Regions from separate parts of the Vibrio sp. JZG120 genome, predicted to be linked through region 4. Evidence: predicted binding sites of a transcription regulator. Region 4 holds the regulator's gene; each other region holds the start of a gene.

Region 1 (3,455 bases), on a different contig from region 4:
GTCTTCGGTCTTGATGACACTTTGCCCTTTACCTGAAGAACTCATAACTGGCTTTACTACGCACGGGATGCCTACATGCTCAACCGCGGCTTTGAAGTCTTCAAAAGTATCTGCAAAACGATAAGGTGATGTCGTCAGTTCTAGTTCTTCTGCAGCCAAACGTCGGATACCTTCACGATTCATTGTTAGCTTGGTTGCCTTAGCGGTTGGAACAACATTCAGCCCTTTTTCTTCAAGCTCTACCAGTTTGTCGGTTGCGATAGCTTCGATTTCAGGTACGACGTAAGTAGGTTGTTCCTTTGTAATAACTTCTTCTAAGGCGCTTCCATCTAACATATCGATGACGTAACTACGGTGAGCAACTTGCATCGCTGGAGCATTAGCATAGCGATCACAAGCAATCACTTCTAAACCAAGTCTCTGACATTCAATTGCGACTTCTTTACCGAGTTCGCCAGAGCCTAAAAGTAATACACGGGTAGCATTTGCGCTGGTTGCAGTGCCAAACATAGTGTTCCCTTACAAAATAGAGTGGTGAGACAGAAATTGCAGGAGATCATACTGAAGTTTTATGACAAAGCAAACGTTTGCTTTTGGTTTTTAGGCAATAAAAAAGCTCTACATGCCGTAGAGCTTTTTATACTGAAGTTGTCGCTTATACGTTGACAAAACTAAGTGGAATATCTGGATTCAACGCTTCTAACGTTGATTGCGTATCAGCCAAATGACTGATCTTGCCTTCTGAGTTTTCTACCAGAGCAGCGGCTTTGATATTGTCGAAAGTTTCACCCGCAAGTAGTACTTGGATCAGCGCAACTTGTAACGGCGGCAAGCTAGGGTTAAACGCCGCATTTTCCGCATAAGCCCCTTGGAATACACGGCCGCTAGCCATTTCTAATGCTAAGCCACTCAGGTTGTTAGTATATGGTGAGTGGCTCATGTTCATCGCTTCAACAGCGCTTTGAATTAGAGTGTCTTCATCATCGCATGAGAACTGATGCTTTACTTCTGCCATTAAGCCGGATTCGATACCGAGATCGTTTGGTCCAAAGGCTTCAGGTAGGTATTCATGCAGCGACTTTTCTTCGCGTTCTGGGAGCTGAATTTTAAGCTCGTTTGCGGTAGATAACTCGTTCATGAACTGACGGCAGTGACCACATGGGCTGAAGTTAATAGTGATATCTTTAATACCACGTTCACCTTTCATCCAAGCGTGGCTAATTGCAGACTGCTCAGCGTGAACTGTTTGACCTAACTGAACACCAAAGAATTCCATGTTGGCACCGAAGTAAAGGCGACCTGAGAGACCACGAACGATAGCACCGACATAAAATTCAGAAAGAGGAGCATAGGAATATGCTGCGGCAAAAGGAAGTAGAGCAACACGAAGCTCTTTATCTGATAGACCGGTAGCTGAAAGCAACTGCTCAAACTGTTGAACTGAAAGCGTAGCATCAAAATCATCAGCTTGGATGATAGGAGCAAGTTGTTTGGAAAGTGCTTCTGGAGCGCCTGCTAGCGCCTGTTCAATGCGACTTTTCATGTTGAATCCTTGTTATTGCATGGACAGTTATTCTATGTGAAGGATAGAAATGTTCCGTGCGTTAGATCACGATAAATAATGCAATTGATAATTCTGTTACATAATTAGAGTGAGCTCACACATGTATTCGATTGCACTGACGTGAAGCGTTATCTCCGTCTCACAATTAACCATATCAGTATATATTCATATAACCAAGACGCTGGGATATGTTAATTACGATGCCTACATGTCCACACAACGTTATTCCTAGATATCTAAGCAACGTTGAGTCAGTAATATTGCACTGAATGTTGAAGTTATTAGTGTGTATCTCGTCAGAGTGCCTTAACGATATTACTAGAACGGGTTGTTAGATGAGGTAATACAGAGTTTTGGAAGGGATAAGGAAGAAACGGGAAGGCCACGGCCTGCCGGAAGGAGGGCAGACCGAGAGCGCTTAACTATTGATATAGCCAGACAGCCAAAGCAAAAAAGCTTGGAGCCAAAATAGAAGTGATGATGCCGCATAAAACCAATGCGAGTGATGAGAACGCGGCATCAATGGGCTGTTTCTCTGCACATGTCGCGGTGCCTAAGGCATGAGACACGGTACCCATTGTTAGGCCACGTGCAATCGGGTGTTTAATTCCAATTAAGTTGTAAATTGGGTATGCCAAAATCGCGCCCAATAAACCAACAATCAGAACCAAGATCGCCGCAACGGCAGCTTCACCACCGAGGTGACTCGAAATTTCCATTGCTATTGGCGTAGTGACGGATTTACCCACTAGACTTGCGATTAAACTGATATCCGCTTTGAAAGCGACTGCGATCAAGGTGGTTGTCATCATCGACATCACACTGCCTACTGTGCAAGCAAAAGTGATGATTCGCCAGTTTGCTTTAATTTGTGGTAGTTGTTCATATAACGGGTAAGCCAGAGCAACTACGGCTGGTTGAAGTAAAAAACTGATCCCTTCGTTATCCGCATAATACGTTTCAAACGGTACATTTAAGTAAGTAAGCAAAGGAATGAGCACTGCAATACTGATCAGCAAAGGATTTGCTAGAGGATTATTCACTTTGATTGCGATTTGGCGCGCGACAAGAAAAACCGCAATGGTAACAACTAACCACATATCAGTGCTTCTCCTTTAGCAAGTAGTCCAGCAGCCAAGCGAGGCTGACTAGTACAATGAGTGAGCCTCCAACTGCGCTAGCAATGATAGGGAGGGCATTAGCGAGTAGCATATCGAAATGTTGCATTAATCCCACGCTAATAGGAACGAACAACAAAATCATGTAGCGGATTAATAGCGTGGCGCCCGGTTTGACCCAATCGACCTTTACAAGCCCAAGAGTCATAGAGAAAAACAGTACGAGCATACCGATGACACTTCCTGGGACGGAAACGCCAGTGAACTTTTGAATGGTAATTCCGATGCCAAGTGCCCCCATGATGAGGAAGATTGAAATGAGCAGTTGGATCAGTTGTAAGAATCGTTCTTTAATCATTTTGACAGTATATAAACAACAAGCACACCATAAGGTGCGCTTGTATTAGGAGGAGTTAAGAAGCTAAGCTCTCTACATAACGGTACACGGATTTTAATATCGCAATCTTCTTTTCGTCACTTTCATGTTCGTGAACTAAGTTTTCTAAATTCAGCATGTACTCTTCAATTTGGCTTTCAAACACTTCTCGACAGTGTAATGCCCAGCGTCTCTGTTCTTGCTCGTCTAATGTGCCTGGGAAGTTACGCGCACGATAGCGGAACAATAGAGGTTTAATGCGCTTGTCATCAAATTCAATGTCCAATGCGGCAAGATTGTTCGGGTCGGTTTCTCGAATGATATCCATGGCTGCGCGATCGGCCGGAGAGAAGAATCCGTCGTAAAGTTGCGTATCGACGTCATCACTTTTATCGAA
Region 2 (3,455 bases), on a different contig from region 4:
TTTCCCACACCACTTCATCGTTATTAAGCGCATCCAAACTTGCTGCATCGAGGGCAAATAGCTCAGAGGCAAGACTTGCACGCAGCGCACGGTCATTTTCTGGAGTCAGCACCGCTTGCAGCAAACGCTGTAAATCCTGCGCCACCGAACTGGTAAACACACTGTCTCGGTTAGACAGGTACACGCTGGCAATGCCTTGATCAGCCAACGCTTGTTTGATCATTCGACCTTCACTACCTGTTCGAACCAACACCGCAATATCGCCCGCTTGAACCGCTTTCTGTTTTTCACCATTCACCAGACACGCTTGCCCCTGTTGAGCCTGCGTCAAAATGGTTTGGATTTGGCTTGCGGTCGCCTCTGCCATTCGAGTCAAATACTCGCCTTTTGGTAGCGGTTTATCGTCCGCTTCTTGCAACCAATAGGTCAGCGCGGGTTGCTTTTGGCCACCCATAGTCCAAATGCGTTTTTCGGCATTGGGACTGTACTTAACGGGTAAGAACGGAATATCCGAATCATAGATAAATGGACTGTCTGGCAAAGCAAATACTTGGTTTACCGCCTGCACCATATCTGCGCTAGAACGCCAGTTGGTTCCTAACGTGTAGTGGGCACTTACTTGGTTACGTGCTTTGATATAAGTGAAAATGTCTGCGCCACGAAAGCCATAAATCGCCTGCTTGGGGTCACCGATCATAAACAAACCACATTCCGGGTTGTTCAGATAAATACGGCTGAAAATACTGTATTGAAGCGGATCGGTATCTTGGAACTCGTCAATCATTGCGACAGGGTACAAAGTACGAATACGCGCCGCTAAAAGCTCGCTTTCGTCCGTATCGATAGAAGCAGAAAGTTGTGTCAGCAAATCATCGAAAGAGAGCCACTGTTTTTGATTTTTCGCGTTGGCCAGCATCACACGACAATGCTCAATCGCATGCGCAAGCAGTGGCGCTTTTAAGCTGATTGGATTGGCAAGAAATGTTTCAATGGCTTCAAATACCGCATGCTGCGGCGCACTGCCTTTCGGTGTTTTTTCCAACAAGACGTTTTGCGCGAATTTCTCCAGCTTGTCTGGATAATCGTAACCTGTAGTTTCCGTTGCCGCCCAAGCGTTTACCGCCTCCAACCACGTCGGCAGAGACTTTTTGGTGTAGCTGCGTTTGTTAATATCTGAATCTGAAATCAGCGTTAAGAAGTCATCTTGGCTTTCTCGCCACTGTGCTTTTAATTCATCAATTTTTTTCAAATTTTCAGTATGAAGATCAGCCAAACTACCTTTCATTGCAGGAACAGAAAGGCTTAACAGCGCACCGGTTAAGTAATTGCTGATGTCAGACAACAACGCAGATGGAGAGCTCCATAGCTGGCGAATTTCTCCAGCCAAGGTAAATGGCAACGGGTAAAAGTTGCGGCGCCAGTAATCGGCTACAACTTGCGATTTTAGGTGACTTTCATCGGTCACAAACTCGTTATTAAATCGGCTGCCAGATTCAAACGCATTTTGCGTTAGCATACGTTGGCAAAAACCGTGAATGGTGTAGACCGCCGCCTCGTCCATCTGACGCTCTGCCTGCAATAAAATTTCTGCGGCTTGCTTGTGATCGTCAAACTCATTAAGCAAAGGTTGGATCACCGGATCGGAACTCTGTCCACGCGCAAACGCGATTCGCGCGTCATGGATCCTTGCCCTGATACGATCTCGTAATTCCGCAGTTGCCGCTTCGGTAAAGGTTACGACCAGAATTTGGTCGACTGTAAGCGGTACGCGATGTCGAGTTTCCTCGCAGCCGTGACCAAGCAAAAGGCGCAGATATAAACCTGCAATAGTGAAGGTTTTACCTGTACCTGCTGATGCCTCGATTAACCTCGTGCCATGCAGAGGAAACGTCATCGGTTCTAGTGGCGTTGGTTGAGGTTGCTCTGTGCGGTCTAACGTATGTAGAGGACACTCTGCACCTGACATTTGATCCATAACGCTGAATCTCTCCGGATTATTTACTAGGACGTATCACCTAATAAATGTGATCTATAGTTAAAAATTCTATTAATATGTTTAACAAGTTGGATAATTTAGAGCTTTGTGAGATCTTTCTCACGGTTATCCATAAGACGTACCGTTAGTATGCGCCCCACGAGATAAGCCAAACCTTTTTGGCGGCACAACTCAAATGAATTAAACAAAAGTATCATGGTCCCTCTGACCTTGTGGCCGTACAGCGAACGCCCTACAAAAAATAATGATTTTCTGGCGGCCACCCTACTCTTCCTTCTCTTTATCCAACTGTCTTTATTACGCTTTTACGTCATCAGCGTCTTGAATCGCTAAGCGCGCACCTTGCAAAACTAATGCTGTCAGCAAACGAACTTCTGAGGCCAACTCATCATTCCAAGCTGGCCAAATTCGAGAGATGTACGCATTATTGCCTTCGCCCGGGCTCATGAAGCCATCATTGAATGCGTCAGCCATTTTCTTCAAAGATTTCTCTTCGTCATCGACCCACTGACCGCGGCTAAAGCCCGCTTCAACACAAGCCAACGCCGTTTTCGGGAAATAAGGCAAAGGCTTAGTCATGCCTTCGAAGAATAAGCGAACTAATTCAGTCAGTAGCTGTTTGGCATACTGCGCATCGGCAATTTCTGGGTAGATTAAATGCAGCGCACCTTCTTTACGATCGTAACCAATGATGTGGGTTTTCTTAGCATGACCCGACGCCGACATGGCAAGGTGATCGATCCACGCAGCAAGGTAATCCTGAGCTCGAATCTTACCGCTTCGGTAGCGAATCAACCCAGATTGGTAACACTGGGTTAGCCAACCTGTTAGGCGAACGTTTTTCTCTTCGCCTTCATTTCGCTCAAATAAGGAGTCAAACGTCAGGTCGATTTCCAAATCGTCTTGAGGCGCACCAGATAAAAACGCCAGTTTATCCACCAGCTCTTCCGCCTGAACTCGGTTGGTTTCAAACTCGATATCACCAAACGCCCCCACCGGCAGTTTGCCTTGCGCGCGCTGTTGACTCATAAAGTGTTTAAGCACCTCTGTTTTTTTCTCTGGCTGCATCAATGTCGTTTCAAGCAAGGTTTCTAACAGCTCATCACGCATTTGATAACTTTCCAAACCACCTAAAACAAAGGGTTCGTCGTCTTCCATCACCGGCAGTGGCGGTTCAAAGATTACTTTTAAGCGACGATTGAAAAAATACTGCACCGGTAAGCGCCAGAAACGTTGCAATTCGACTAAGTCGAGCTCAAGTGGGAACGTCGCTCCTAACAGATAGTCGTCTAATGCACGGTTAAAATCACGACGAACATAGCCTTGCGATTGACTACTTTGAGTCAATGCCGCTGGAATCCACTCTTTCGCGTAGCTGGCGTGCATGCCTTGGAACGCACTTGGGCTAAACGGCACCATGGCGTGGGTATTCACCAACGCGTTTAACAAGTTGTCGCCA
Region 3 (3,455 bases), on a different contig from region 4:
AAGGTCTAAGTGCTGACGCTTGTACTCGTGCAGACGCTTGATTTGAACATCGAAGATCGCATTAGTATCGAGTTCGATACCCATGTTCTCTTTCACCCAGTTAGCTAGGCGTTCTTTGTTCTCTTTCTTCACTGCCATGAATTCTTTCTGGAATTTCTCGTCAGTGGCGTACTTAGCGATGCCTTCTAGTTGCTCTAGCTTCGCTGGCCATTCTGGGCCGACTTTCTCTGTGATTAGCTTAGAAAGACCTGGGTTACAGAACTTCAACCAACGACGTGGCGTAATACCGTTCGTTACGTTGTGTAGACGTGTTGGGTACATTTCGTGGAACTCTGGGAACAGGTCTTTCTTAACCAATTCAGAGTGAAGTGCCGCTACACCGTTTACTGCGTAAGAGCCAATTACACATAGGTTTGCCATGCGAACCATGCGGTGGAAACCTTCTTCGATGATAGAAAGCTTCTGTTGTTTCGCGACATCACCCGGCCACATTGCACGTACGTCTTGTAGGAAGCGGTGGTTGATCTCGTAAATGATCTCCATGTGACGTGGTAGTAGGTGCTGAATTAGCGACTCCGGCCATGTCTCTAGTGCTTCTGGAAGTAGCGTGTGGTTTGTGTACGCGAAGGTTTGAGAGCTGATTTCCCAAGCCGCTTCCCAAGTTAGACCTTTTTCGTCCATCAGGATGCGCATTAGCTCAGGAATCGCAATCGTTGGGTGCGTATCGTTAAGCTGGATAGTCTCTTGCTTCGGTAGATCCGCTAGCGAGTAGCCAGCTGCTTCGTGGCGACGTAGGATGTCACGTACAGACGCAGCTGAGTGGAAGTACTGTTGCATTAGACGAAGTGTTTTACCTTTCTCGTGGTTGTCATTCGGGTAAAGCACTTTAGTGATGTTGCCTGCGTCGATCAGTGCGTGCTGCGCTTCGAAGTAGTCACCGTTGTTAAAACTTGCTAGCGAGAATGGTGCAATTGCCTGACATTCCCAAAGACGTAGCGGGTAAACCGTGTCTGATTCGTAACCCACAATTGGTAGATCCCAAGGCATTGCTCTTACAGACATGCCAGGAACCCATTTGCGAACTTCTTTACCGTTCTCGTTAACCACTTCAACGTGACCGTAGAAACCGATCTCTTGTGCGAGTTCTGGACGAGCAATTTCCCAAGGGTAGCCTTCTACACCACGCCATGCGTCAGGTGCTTCTTGCTGGCGACCATCTTTGAAAGACTGTTTGAACAAACCGTATTCGTAGTGCAAGCCGTAACCGACGGTTGGGAATTCTTGTGCCGCACATGAATCCATGAAACATGCCGCTAGACGACCAAGACCACCGTTACCCAATGATGGGTCACGTTCTTCTTCTAGCAGGTCAGTTAGGTTGTAACCCAGTTCAGCCATTGCTTCTGTTACTTGTTCGTACAGACCCATGCTGATTAGGTTGTTACCCGTCAAACGACCGATAAGGAACTCTAGCGAAAGGTAGTTAACGCTCTTCGCACTTTTAATGCGTGGATCTTCTTCAGTAGCAAGCAAATCTAAAGTAGTGAACTCAGCCAGTGCATGACCCATTGCTAGGTACCAAGCGCGGCTGTCTGCGTTTTCAATCGTGTGAGCGTAAGTTACAGATAGGTGTTTCTTTACGCTTTCTTGGAACGACTTCTTGTCAAATTGTTTTTGTTGAGTAGGTTTCATTACGAAATTCTCACGTCTTTTGGTAATTCATCTGCCATACATCGTGCATTTACCTCTGTGAATAAACATCCTCCTAATTCTCCTCCTTTGAAGGAGGAGGGCTGAGGGCGTAGAGGGGGTACCATTGCTAGGTTAGTGATCCAAATCTCAACAAAGTGAGCTTTGCTCCAGTTCTTAGTGATTTTGATCACAATGGAATATGAGAAAGGTTAAAACCCGTTCATGACGCTTTTTATAGCCCACTCATCTGATGATGTGAAAATTGTAATATTGGTCACATTAACTTGGTTAACATGGAAAGATTTTTCATAATCGATGTGCAACGAGATCTTAATACACTCAACACAAAAGATATTTAAGTGACAAGAATCACAAATAAAGGGCGTAGTTGATGGTAAATCCATCAACCCTTGAGAATTAGGAAGTGGATCAAAGTAACGGACATTTCTGATGTCGTACCATCCCACACGGCTCACAGGATTGTACGCTTTTTATACAAACTAGAATTAGGCGGTGTGAGTTATTTCTAGTTTTCGCTAGCTTTTATATCTAAGTGACCGTATGGAATGCTTTTTCAGACGGATGCAAGCCCCAACAAGAGGCGACATTAACCGGCATTCAAGCAGTTTTTGATGCTGATGACATCATTCAGTAAGACGAAGCTTTCGAGGGGGCCTTACTGAAATGATCACGTCGCAATCACTTGGGTATACATAAATAAGGACATAATTACTAATGTGGATTCCATCTAAGCTTACTCGACCAGGACGCCTGCACAATGCCATCGTGCGCCCACGAGTGTTGGACTTACTACAGCAAGCGCCTTACTACAAATTGGTTTTATTCCGCTCCCCAGCAGGTTACGGAAAAACCACCATGGCAGCGCAGTGGCTATCCGATAAACCAAACGTCGGTTGGTACAGCATTGATGACAGCGATAACGACGGCTTTCGCTTTGTAAATTACCTGCTTCAAGCATTAAACAAAGCCACCAACTTCAGTTGCTCTAACGCACAAAAACTGGCGGAAAAACGCCAGATCTCTTCTCTACGTTCTTTATTCAGCGAAGTGTTCGCGGAAATGGCTGATTTTCATCAAGAGTGCTACGTGGTGCTTGATGACTATCACTTGATCACCAACGATGAAATTCATGAATCCATGCGTTTCTTCTTAAAACACATGCCAGACAACCTCACCGTTGTGGTAACAAGTCGTGCAGCGCCGCCTCTGGGTACTGCAAACTTACGTGTTCGTGATTTAATGATCGAAATAGGCAACGAGATGTTGGCGTTCGATACCGAAGAAACGACTCGCTTCTTTAATCAGCGTATTGCCGATGGCATCGACGAAGACATGGCAAACAGCCTCAGAACCTATGTGGAAGGTTGGCCATCAGCGATGCAGTTGATCGCGTTGCAAGCGCAACATCAAAACCGTACATTGGCACAAACCGTAGAGTCGGTATCTCAGTTCAATCACGCGCATTTGTGGGATTATCTGGTCGAAGAAGTATTTGACCTACTCGATCACGAAACTCGTCATTTCTTGATGCAAGTTTCCGTGCTTGACCACTTCAATGATGAGTTGGTGTTTGCCCTCACCCAACGCGAAGATGCACTTGGTTTGATCGAATCATTAAACCGCTACGGCTTATTCATCTACCCACTCGAAGGGGAGCAAAACTGGTTCCGATTCCATAACTTATTTGGCGAGTTTTTGTCTCATGAGCGCCAAGCGCGTATTCCTCAGCAAGAAAAAGATCT
Region 4 (3,455 bases):
GATGAACGTTAAACCCGCATGGGTTGAAGGCGACAGCTTCCATCGCTTTACTCGCCCTGAAATGGATATAGAAATCCGTAAAGCGCGCGAGCAAGGTCGACACATTAGCTACTTTGGCCCTCAAGCTAATGACTTTCCAGGATTGGAAGAGTTTTTCCGTAAATATGGTCACGATGGCGCAGGCAGCGTACGTCGCTACCTACACACCTTTGACGAGGCCGTACCTTATAATCAAATGCCTGGAACCTTCACACCGTGGCAGGACTTACCGGAGAACAGTGACGTTCTCTTCTATGAAGGCTTGCACGGCGGTGTTGTGGATGGCGATGTTAATGTTGCGCAGCATGTGGATTTCTTGATTGGTATGGTACCAATCGTAAACTTAGAGTGGATCCAAAAGTTTGTGCGTGATACTCGTGACCGCGGTCATTCACGAGAAGCAGTAATGGATTCTATCGTGCGCTCGATGGACGATTATCTTAACTACATCACTCCGCAATTTTCTCGCACTCATATTAACTTTCAGCGCGTCCCAACGGTCGATACCTCCAACCCCCTTAATGCGAAGGGTATCCCAAGCCTGGATGAGAGCTTTGTCGTAATTCGCTTGCGTGGGATAAAGAAAGTCGACTTCCCATATCTCCTGGCTATGATTGATGGCTCATTCATGTCACGCCACAACACGATTGTCGTGCCAGGCGGTAAGATGAGCTTTGCAATGGAGCTCATAGTTCGGCCTATCCTACAACAGCTCATCGAAACAGGGAAAATTGGCTAAAAACCTGCCTGCGAAGATGTTTACTTTTCATACCGTGATCATGTGCACAGTTTTGCTTACAAAATCTCAATCATGGCACGATTAAAATCAAGAAATCGTTTTCGAAAAAGGATACTATTTCTTACCGAAACACAAGAGAGCTTGCAGCATATAAAAAGTGCTCTTATTCTAGTAGGCCTAATTCAGGCTTAGCTAAAATATGGATAGCGCAAGCGTACCCTGCAGAGGAAGTGAGATATTATGGTTCTAGGTAAACCTCAAACCGACCCAACATTAGAGTGGTTTCTTTCACACTGTCATATTCATAAGTACCCTTCAAAGAGCACGCTAATTCACGCGGGCGAAAAGGCAGAAACTTTGTACTATATCGTTAAAGGTTCTGTTGCGGTTCTTATCAAAGACGAAGAAGGTAAGGAGATGATCCTTTCTTACCTAAACCAAGGAGACTTTATTGGTGAACTTGGTCTATTCGAGGAAGACCAAGAGCGCACAGCTTGGGTTCGTGCTAAATCTCCTTGTGAAGTTGCTGAAATTTCTTTCAAGAAATTCCGTCAGCTTATCCAAGTAAACCCAGACATCCTAATGCGCCTTTCTGCGCAGATGGCTCGTCGTCTTCAAGTAACTAGCCAAAAAGTGGGTGACCTGGCGTTCCTAGACGTAACTGGTCGTATCGCTCAGACGCTTCTGAACCTTGCAAAACAACCAGACGCAATGACTCACCCAGACGGCATGCAAATCAAGATCACTCGTCAAGAAATCGGTCAAATCGTTGGCTGTTCTCGTGAGACAGTAGGTCGTATCTTGAAAATGTTAGAAGAGCAGAACTTAATCTCTGCGCACGGTAAAACTATCGTGGTTTACGGTACTCGTTAATCTCAAACCAGAGTGACGCGAACAAAATTATAAAAGCCACCAATGGCGACATTGGTGGCTTTTTATTTGTCTTGTAACCACATTAAGCTCAGAGCAACAAAAGACTAATGAGCAAGTTGGTTAGCCGAAAGGTTAACCCTAAAAGTTAGCCATTCGTACTTTCAAAGATTTTGTCCGCTGAAGCCGCCACAAAACCTGGGTACAGCTCACCGTTTTCCATCGGGTAGCGCTTAGCAAACTCGTAAAAGCCACCAGGGATAATTTCAGTGCCTTCGCTAAAGCGAACCGCCACTTTATCCGCCATGGTCGATGATTGTTCTAGCAGCACCTCAGGAGTGCCCTTCACTTCCCCGCCGTTTTCATTAATGGTAAATCCGGCCGTACGTAAGTGATCGTTTACTTGCTTCACTTCTTCGTATTCATTGAGCTGGTTAACGCTCACCGTGAAGTGGTTTGCGCCGTAACCATGCGCAGCCAACCAAGATGCATACTCACTTTCTTTAGCCAACGTTTGGTAGTCAGCAAAGCTTAAATCCCACAAGCGTCCACCATGTAAGAATGCGCTATCGTTCAGCTTGCCTGCATCGACTTGTGCCACCAGCTTTTTCACAATCTCTTGCAGCTCAGGTGAACACTCCTCAACTTTTAGCTCACTAATAAAGACTTTAGGTTGCTTCGGATCAGGGTGCTCATAGTGTTTAGCAACCAGCTTTTTACTTTCGAAAACGTAGTCACCACATGCCTGATAGCCAATGGCTACAAATGGTTTAGCTAAGGTTTCGATACCAAGAGGCGCAATATTGAAGGTACGTAAAGCTATATGATCATTAATCAGAGGCTCATCTTCTTGAAGCAGCTGATGTACTTTCGCAGCAGAGGGGCAAAGACGTTGAATGTAATCTTGCCATAGCGATTCAAATAACACATCGGGCGTCATAACGACTCCTTGTTACGAGATGTAGAGTTAAAAGGTAAGCGGAAGTTGACTGCTCGTTCACAACGAAAAGTTGTCCAGAATAATGAACGAGCAGCCATCAACCTGTGACGGTAAATGCCAGTCAGTCAACACGCTTTTCCGAGTCTTTGCTCACTTTCCGTGTTCTGCCAACGATCACTACAACCCATACCTAAATGATTCGCCGGCAAAGTGAGCCGCAATACATGGTTGCGACTCTGTTATTAAAACTTATAGCGCCACACCTGGGCTTAATGTTGCAGGCAAGATAGTCTCTTGACCTTCCATTGATGCCATCGGGTACGCACAGTAGTCTGCTGCGTAATAAGCGCTTGGACGTAGGTTACCTGACGCACCAGGACCACCAAATGGCGCATCACCACTTGCACCTGTGAGCTGGCGGTTACGGTTCACGATCCCAGCACGAATATGGTCAACGAAGTATTCCCATTCTTGGTCGTCAGTTGAAACTAAACCAGCAGAGAGACCAAAGCGCGTGTCATTCGCCAGTTCTACGGCTTTTTCTAGCCCTTCATAACGCACCACTTGCAGAAGTGGACCGAAGTACTCTTCATCTGGTAGCTCAGCAATGTTCGTTACATCAATAATGCCGGGAGAAACAAACGCCGCCTCTCCTGCTTTAGCTTCAATCAAGCTTTCACCACCAAGTGATTGTAGGTTCGCTTGTGCATCGAGAATGAACTTGGCTGCGGCAACGGAAATTTGCGGCCCCATAAATGGCGCAGGCTCTGCAAATGGTTGGTCTACGCGAATATTCTTCGTCGCTTCAACCAGTTTCGTGATGAGCGCATCACCTTTCTCACCCAATGGCACGTACAAACGACGAGC

The links. The regulator CRP, encoded in region 4, controls carbon source genes, mostly activating them, when cyclic AMP is high. The targets are predictions, from matches to a motif close to TGTGANNNNNNTCACA.
Region 1: the regulator CRP is predicted to act here: its motif matches at 1,648-1,663, upstream of cdd (cytidine deaminase).
Region 2: the regulator CRP is predicted to act here: its motif matches at 2,085-2,100, upstream of recB (exodeoxyribonuclease V subunit beta).
Region 3: the regulator CRP is predicted to act here: its motif matches at 1,869-1,884, upstream of ACWPOD_RS06690 (glycogen/starch/alpha-glucan phosphorylase).

The regions. Positions count from the first base shown of each region.
Region 1 is NZ_JBSRRK010000004.1:311,635-315,089, reverse strand. It holds gene purT (formate-dependent phosphoribosylglycinamide formyltransferase) at 1-510, opposite strand, end outside; gene cdd (cytidine deaminase) at 656-1,543, opposite strand; gene ACWPOD_RS09870 (LrgB family protein) at 1,987-2,664, opposite strand; gene ACWPOD_RS09865 (CidA/LrgA family protein) at 2,666-3,040, opposite strand; gene sbcB (exodeoxyribonuclease I) at 3,096-3,455, opposite strand, start outside.
Region 2 is NZ_JBSRRK010000008.1:119,582-123,036, forward strand. It holds gene recB (exodeoxyribonuclease V subunit beta) at 1-1,966, opposite strand, end outside; gene recC (exodeoxyribonuclease V subunit gamma) at 2,294-3,455, opposite strand, start outside.
Region 3 is NZ_JBSRRK010000002.1:179,450-182,904, forward strand. It holds gene ACWPOD_RS06690 (glycogen/starch/alpha-glucan phosphorylase) at 1-1,692, opposite strand, end outside; gene malT (HTH-type transcriptional regulator MalT) at 2,428-3,455, shown strand, end outside.
Region 4 is NZ_JBSRRK010000020.1:29,312-32,766, reverse strand. It holds gene ACWPOD_RS22355 (phosphoribulokinase) at 1-778, shown strand, start outside; gene crp (cAMP-activated global transcriptional regulator CRP) at 1,019-1,651, shown strand; gene ACWPOD_RS22345 (DUF1338 domain-containing protein) at 1,797-2,588, opposite strand; gene astD (succinylglutamate-semialdehyde dehydrogenase) at 2,838-3,455, opposite strand, start outside.